DNA from 2 places in the Mesorhizobium sp. CA15 genome. Region 2 is predicted to be linked to the other one. Evidence: predicted binding sites of a transcription regulator. Region 2 holds the regulator's gene; the other holds the start of a gene.
The links. The regulator LexA, encoded in region 2, represses DNA repair genes until DNA is damaged. The targets are predictions, from matches to a motif close to TGTTCNNNNTGTGTTCNG.

Region 1: a site for LexA is predicted at 2,246-2,263, ahead of recA (recombinase RecA). Genes of this name have one in related genera too.

Annotation. Positions count from the first base shown of each region.
Region 1 covers NZ_JAIUHQ010000001.1:432,389-436,116, forward strand. Annotated here, with positions in the region: gene alaS (alanine--tRNA ligase) at 1-584, opposite strand, end outside; gene recA (recombinase RecA) at 1,024-2,121, opposite strand; gene LB515_RS02185 (carbohydrate kinase family protein) at 2,404-3,342, shown strand; gene LB515_RS02190 (pseudouridine-5'-phosphate glycosidase) at 3,385-3,728, shown strand, end outside.
Region 2 covers NZ_JAIUHQ010000001.1:221,773-225,500, forward strand. Annotated here, with positions in the region: gene kynU (kynureninase) at 1-664, opposite strand, end outside; gene lexA (transcriptional repressor LexA) at 1,086-1,820, shown strand; gene LB515_RS01145 (ComEC/Rec2 family competence protein) at 1,857-3,728, opposite strand, start outside.

The DNA of each region.
Region 1 (3,728 bases), 210 kb from region 2:
CCGTCCTCTTCCGGGCTGCCGGGCGGGCCGCCCCAAATATGCTCGCCGCGGTCAATGAAGATTTCCGAACACGGCCCGCATGGGCCGGTGTCGCCCATCGCCCAGAAATTGTCGGAGGTCGGGATGCGGATGATGCGGTCGTCGGAGAAGCCGGCGATCTTCTTCCAATAACCCGCCGCCTCGTCGTCGGTGTGATAGACGGTGACCAAGAGCTTGTCTTTCGGCAGACCGAATTCCTTGGTGATCAGGTTCCAGGCAAGCTCGATCGCGCGCTCCTTGAAATAGTCGCCGAACGAGAAATTGCCGAGCATCTCGAAGAAGGTGAGATGGCGCGCCGTGTAGCCGACATTGTCGAGGTCGTTGTGCTTGCCGCCGGCGCGGACGCTCTTCTGCGCGGTCGCGGCGCGCGAATAAGGGCGCTTCTCCAGCCCGGTGAAGACGTTCTTGAACTGCACCATGCCGGCGTTGGTGAACATCAGCGTCGGATCGTTGCGCGGCACCAGCGGGCTGGAGGCGACGATCTCGTGGCCCTCCTTGCGGAAGTAGTCGAGGAATGTCGACCGGATGTCGTTCACGCCACTCATTGCATACTGCCTTTTTCGCAAGAACCGCCGGCCCGGCCGGCGGCAAATGGGCTTTGGTGTTTCAGAAGATAGATTGGCCTTTTAGCGATAGCTCTTGTGCCTGTCCAGAAACACGCAAAACAGGCGTGTCGCTCAAAACTGCGCAAGCGGTTTTGGGAAAACGACAGGCACAAGCATGGACCAAAGCGCATTGCCTGAATTCATTGCAGCGCTACGCGCTTTGGGCCGATCGGCGGACGAGCGGCGGCTCAGCCCCACCCCGCACAACGCAAAACCGCCGGCACGAAGGCCGGCGGTTCGGGTTACGCAATACAAGAACTCGATTACATAAGCATAAGGCGATAAACCAGGATTGTGGCCGAACTCCGGCTGAGCCAACCAACTATCCTCGGGCGCCTTTGGATCGCCCCGGAGCGCAAAATCCCAGGGTAAACGCACTTTACAGGGCGCCGGCTTCATCCTCGAAACCGTCGTCGCCGCCTTCGGAGCCGCCATTCTCGAGGAATTTCTCGGCGATCAGCCCGGCATTCTGGCGCAACGCAAGCTCGACCTCACGCGCCGTATCGGGATTGTCGCGCAGGAACAGCTTTGCGTTCTCGCGACCCTGGCCGAGGCGCTGGGAATTGTAGGAGAACCAGGCGCCCGACTTTTCGATGACGCCGGCCTTGACGCCGAGATCGATCAGCTCGCCGGTCTTCGACACGCCCTCGCCATACATGATGTCGAACTCAACCACCTTGAAGGGCGGGGCAAGCTTGTTCTTCACCACCTTGACGCGGGTCTGGTTGCCGACGACCTCGTCGCGGTCCTTGACCGAGCCGATGCGGCGGATGTCGAGGCGCACCGAGGCGTAGAATTTCAGCGCGTTGCCGCCGGTGGTCGTCTCGGGCGAGCCGAACATGACGCCGATCTTCATGCGGATCTGGTTGATGAAGATGACCATGGTGTTGGAACGCGAGATCGAGGCGGTCAGCTTGCGCAGCGCCTGGCTCATCAGGCGAGCCTGAAGACCGGGCAGCGAATCGCCCATCTCGCCTTCGATTTCAGCGCGCGGCGTCAGTGCCGCCACCGAGTCGACGACCAGCACGTCGATGGCGCCCGAACGCACCAGCGTGTCGCAGATCTCCAGCGCCTGCTCGCCGGTATCGGGCTGCGAAATCAAAAGGTTTTCGAGGTCGACGCCAAGCTTGCGGGCATAGACCGGATCGAGCGCGTGCTCGGCATCGACGAAGGCGCAGATACCGCCCTTCTTCTGGGCTTCCGCCACCGTGTGCAGCGCCAGCGTTGTCTTGCCCGAGCTTTCCGGCCCGTAGATCTCGATGATGCGGCCGCGCGGCAGGCCGCCGACGCCGAGCGCGATGTCGAGGCCGAGCGAGCCGGTCGGCACGGTTTCGATCTCGACCACCTGCTCGTTGGCGCCGAGCCGCATGATCGAGCCCTTGCCGAACGCGCGCTCGATTTGCGACAGCGCCGCGTCCAGAGCCTTTGATTTGTCCACTGCCTTATCCTCTACAAGCCGCAAAGAATTCTGAGCCATGATACATCACCCCTTGGTCGTCAATGAAGGCCGGACAATCCGTGATCCCTGCTTGTTTTGTACCTTTTCTGTTCTCATTTGGCAAGGGGCAACAAATATCTGAAAAATAATCAATATCTGGATTTGTTCTATTTTTGTCCCACCAGGGCTGGTGCGGAGTGCAACCACGGGTCCAGAAGAGATTTCGATACCCGGCCGTCCGAATCGCGACCCCGATTGCAGGGCGACGCGCAGAAACCTAGTGTGCGCGGCCGCACGATCAACGAAAGTCATCGACCCGAAATGTCGACATCCCCAACAATCCTGGCGCTTGGCGGCGCCCATATCGACCGGCGCGGCCAGGTCTCGGGCGTCTATGTGCCCGCGGCTTCGAATCCCGGCATCATGCGCGAGGACGTCGGCGGCGTGGTTTTCAACGCGCTGCGCAGCGTGGTGAAGCGCGGCGTGTCGGCCTCGCTGATCTCGGTGCGTGGCGGTGACGCTGCGGCGGACACAGTCGCCTCGGCGATCGACAACGCCGGGATAACCGACCTTTCGGTGGTGTTCCTCGACCGCACGACGCCGAGCTACACGGCGCTGATCGATGCCGAAGGCGAGTTGATCGTCGGGCTGGCCGACATGGCGCTCTACGACCTAGCCTTCCCCAAACAAATCAGGCGCGCCAAGGTGCGCGAGGCGATCGCCGCCGCCGACGCCATCCTGTGCGACGCCAACCTGCCGACGGCGGCGCTGGAGCGCCTGGTGGCGTTGGCCGGCGACCGGCCGGTCTTCGCCATCGCCGTCTCGCCGGCCAAGGTCGTTCGCCTGGCGCCGCTGCTCGACGATCTGTCGCTGCTCTTTATGAACCGTCGCGAAGCCGCCGCGCTGGTCGGCGCCGAGCCATCCGGCAAGGCCCTCGTCGACGCGCTCAGGCGGGCAGGCCTGGACACCGGCGTGGTCACGTCCGGCAGCGCTCCGGTGCTGGGCTTCGACGACACCGGAATCTTCGAGATCGACCCGCCCGCGCCGCGCAAGGTGGCCGATGTGACCGGCGCCGGCGACGCCTTGACCGGCGCAACCGTCGCCGCCTTGCTGCGCGGCCTGCCGCTACGCGCCGCGCTGCGCGAAGGCCTTGCCGCAGCGATGCTCGCCATAGAGAGCCCGCAGGCCGTACCGTCCTTCACGATCGCCACCTTCACGCAGGCGCTTGCCCTTGTGCCGGAGCCGCGGGAAATGGCATAGGGCCACCACTGCCGAAGCAATCCCTTCGGATCGGAGACAGCCATGACACCTGACACCGCCCGCCCCTTCGTCGATATCCATCCGCCGGTGGCCGAGGCGCTTGCCGCCGGCCGGCCCGTGGTGGCGCTGGAAAGCACCATCATCACCCACGGCATGCCCTACCCCGACAATGGCGCCATGGCTGCCAAGGTCGAGCAGATCATCATCGACTGCGGCGCGGTACCGGCGACGATCGCCGTGGTCGAGGGCCGCATCAAGATCGGCCTCTCCGACGGCGAGCGCGAATCGCTTGCCATGACGGGCGATGCCATGAAGCTGTCGCGCGCCGATCTCGGCTTCGCGGTCGCTCAAACGCGAACCGGCGGCACCACGGTTGCGGCGACCAT
Region 2 (3,728 bases):
CAATAGCGAAATCGGCATTCGAGCCGTCGAGATCCACCGGCAGCGCACCCGCCGTGTGGCAGAGGTCCCACACGATCAGCGCACCGGCTTCATGAGCCTTGCGGGTGAGCGCCGCCATGTCGCGCAGCCGGCCGGATTTGTAGTTGACGTGGTTGACCAGGATGACCGCGACGCGATCGTCAACCAGTTCCTCAATCGTCGGGGCATCGGTGCCTTCGAGCCGCAGCACCGTGCCGAGCCGCGTCGATGCGACGCTTTCCGCCATGTAGAGGTCGGTCGGAAAGCTGTCGCCCTCGGCAACGATCACCGAACGCTCGGGCCGCATTGCAAGTGCCGCATGCAGGACCTTGTAGATGTTGATCGAAGTCGTGTCGCAAACGACCGTCTGGCCGGGTTTCGCGCCGATCAGCCGTCCTAGCTGGTCACCCAGCTCGATGGGCATATCGAACCAGCCGGCGGTGTTCCAGGCGCGGATGAGATCCCGCGCCCATTCCTGCCTCGCGGCAGTCTCGATCTCGCTGAAGGCGTCTACCGAAGCAGCGCCCAGCGAATTGCCGTCGAGGTATATGACGTCTTCCGGCAAGACGAAGCGATCGCGCATGGCGCGCAGCGGATCCGCGGCATCCATCGCCTCGACTTCGGCGAGATCAGGAATTCCCCTCATTGTGCTGCCGCCTCCATTTCGATCTGGCCAAGGGGGTTTTCTCACCACCGTCGGCGACAGGGCAAGAACCTTTGGTCCTATGTTAGCTGGTCCATAGACGGCGAAGACTGCGGATCGGAACTTCGCCAAGGTTGGCATTTTGGGTTCGTTTCGTTCACGGTGCCACGCGCTTACGGTAGAGCCAACCACGGCTTCGTGATCGTGGCGGGTTGTATTTCAGCGTAAGGGGAACTCCAAAATCGAGCGAAATCAATGCCGCTGCCCCAGGAGGGGCAGCCGGCCGTCACCGGATGCGACATTGTTTCGGCAGCCTTAACAAATTCACTAAACTTTAAACGGTTGCGGAACACAACTGGAACAGATAGTGTTTGTTCTGGGTTTGTTTTTCTGATTCTGGTTTCAGAACCCGTGGGGGCCGCCGATGCTGACGCGCAAACAACATGAACTCCTGATGTTCATCCATGAACGCCTGAAGGAGAGCGGGATTCCTCCATCATTCGATGAGATGAAGGAGGCGCTCGACCTTGCCTCCAAGTCCGGCATCCACCGGCTGATCACTGCGCTGGAGGAACGTGGCTTCATTCGCCGGCTGCCGAACCGGGCGCGCGCGCTGGAAGTGCTGCGCCTACCCGACTCGATCGCGCCTGGCCTGAATGCCGCGAAGAAGTTTTCGCCGAGCATCATCCAGGGCGGCCAAGGCAATCTCAGTCGCCAGGTCAAGCCGACGACGCCATCGCGCACCCCGACGCCAAGCAACGACGACGAGGCCGCGGCGGCCGTATCCATTCCGGTGATGGGCCGCATCGCCGCCGGCGTGCCGATTGACGCCATCCAGCACCAGACGCATTCGATCTCGGTGCCGCCGGACATGATCATGGGCGGCGAGCATTACGCGTTGGAGGTCAAGGGCGACTCGATGATCGAGGCCGGCATCTTCGACGGCGACACCGTCATCATCCGCAATGCCAACACCGCAAGCCCGGGCGAGATCGTGGTGGCGCTGGTCGACGATGAGGAGGCGACGCTTAAGCGTTTCCGCCGCAAGGGTGCCTCGATCGCGCTCGAGGCCGCCAACCCGGCCTATGAGACCCGGATCTTCGGACCGGATCGGGTCAAGGTTCAGGGCAAGCTCGTCGGACTTATCCGCCGCTACTGAGCAGAACTGCCCGGCCTTCTTCGCCCGGACGACAATCTATTGGGCCGGTGCGGCGGCTGGTTTTTCCGGCTGCTTATAGGGCGCCAGTCCCCTCGCCTCGCGCGTGTATTTCCGCTGCTCGTGCCAGGGTCGGTATGGTTCTACGACCGCGTAGCGGACGGTTGGCCGCGCGGTTGCCGATTGCGGATCGAAGAAAACGGCGGCGCTGCCGTCGCGCGCCAGCTGCCGCTTGGTGACGACGAGCACACGCGGATCGCGGCACGGGTTATAGGCCGTGGCGTCGTTGATGACGATGAGGTCGGCGAAGCCGCAGGCCGGCCGGGCGGTGTCGCGGGTCTCGGCGAGCGCGACGATCGCGCCGGAAGGATGCCGACCGATGCAGAGATCGCCGCTGCAATAGAAGGGCGAGCCGGGCGGCAGGTCGACGGGATCGGCAATGTCCAGCGCATCTTTGGCGAACCTTTCCGGCGGCACGATCTCCTCGGCTTTCAGCGCCCGTTTCCAATTGTCGGTGGTGAACTCGTTGGAGCGTTCGCGATTGACGGCAAGCTCGCCGCCGCCGATCGGCATCGCCACCAGATGCGCATCCTCCGAGATAAGCACGTCCGGTGTGCGGACATGCGGAATGGCCAGCAGCGCAGCGAGCGCGAAAGGAACGGCGGCAAGCCTCAGCCAGGTGGTAGCCATGGTCGCGATGACCAGCGCGACCGTCGCCAGCAGCACCGACTGGATCGAGATCAGCCCCACGGCGTCGACCGGTGAGCGCTCGGAAATCCATGCCGAAATGGCGATCATCGCCGTCAGGCCTTTGCCCATGACAAAGAGGAAGGGACCGTCTAAGCCGAAGGGCATGGCCAGCGCGCTCAGCACGGCGAACGGCATGACGACCAATGAGACGATCGGCATGACCGCCAGATTGGCCAGCAGGCTGAGCGGCGACACCCGCTGGAAGTGCCAGATGGCAAACAACAATGTTGCGCTGCCCGCGATGAGCGACGTCACGGCGGCGCCACCCGCTCCAATCGCCAGTTTTCGCGATAAGAACCCGAGAAACGAACGCTTTGCCGGCGGCGCGGTCGTTTTGCCGGCGCGATAGTCGGCAAAGCCGGCATAGGCGCCGACCAGGGCGGCGGTGGCGGCGAAGGACATCTGGAAGCTCGGGCCGACCACTTCATGCGGCGAGACCAGGATGACGGCGATGGCAGAGATCGCCAGGTTGCGCATGGTCAGCGCCGCGCGGTCGAAAAGCACGGCGACCAGCATCACGCCAAGCATGATGAAGCTTCGCTCGGCCGCCACCACGATGCCGGAGATCACGAGATAGGCGGCGATCGACGCCAGCGCGATGCCAGCGGCATATTTCTTCACCGGCCGGCGCGACGAGAAGTCCGGAAACAGCGCGAAGGCGCCGCGCAAAAGCACCATGATCGTGCCGGCGACCAGCGCCATATGCAGGCCGGAGATCGAAATGATGTGGTAGATGCCGGTGCGTCGCATCGACTCGTTGATGGCTTCCGGAATGCCAGCACGAACGCCGACGATCAGCGCCGCCGCGATCTCGCCCTCGGAACCGCCGATGCTGCTCCTGATGTGGTCGGCAATCCCCTCGCGAGCATTTTCTATGGCCGATGCCACGCGCGCGCCAAACGGCACCTCCGTTGGCGCACTCGGGGTCGGCGCGACAAGTTTCGGATCGCCCAGGAAAAAGCCGCTGGCGCCTATGCCGGCAAAATAGCTGTCGAAGGAAAAGTCGTAGCTGTCCGGCCGAACAGGACCTGTCGGCGGCAGCAGCTTGGCATAGCCGGTCAGCATCGACCCGGCCGACATGTCGGACGGGATCCTGCGCGCCGACAGCCTGATGCGGTCCGGCGCGTAGCGCAGCTTCGGACGCTCCGTGGATATCAGATC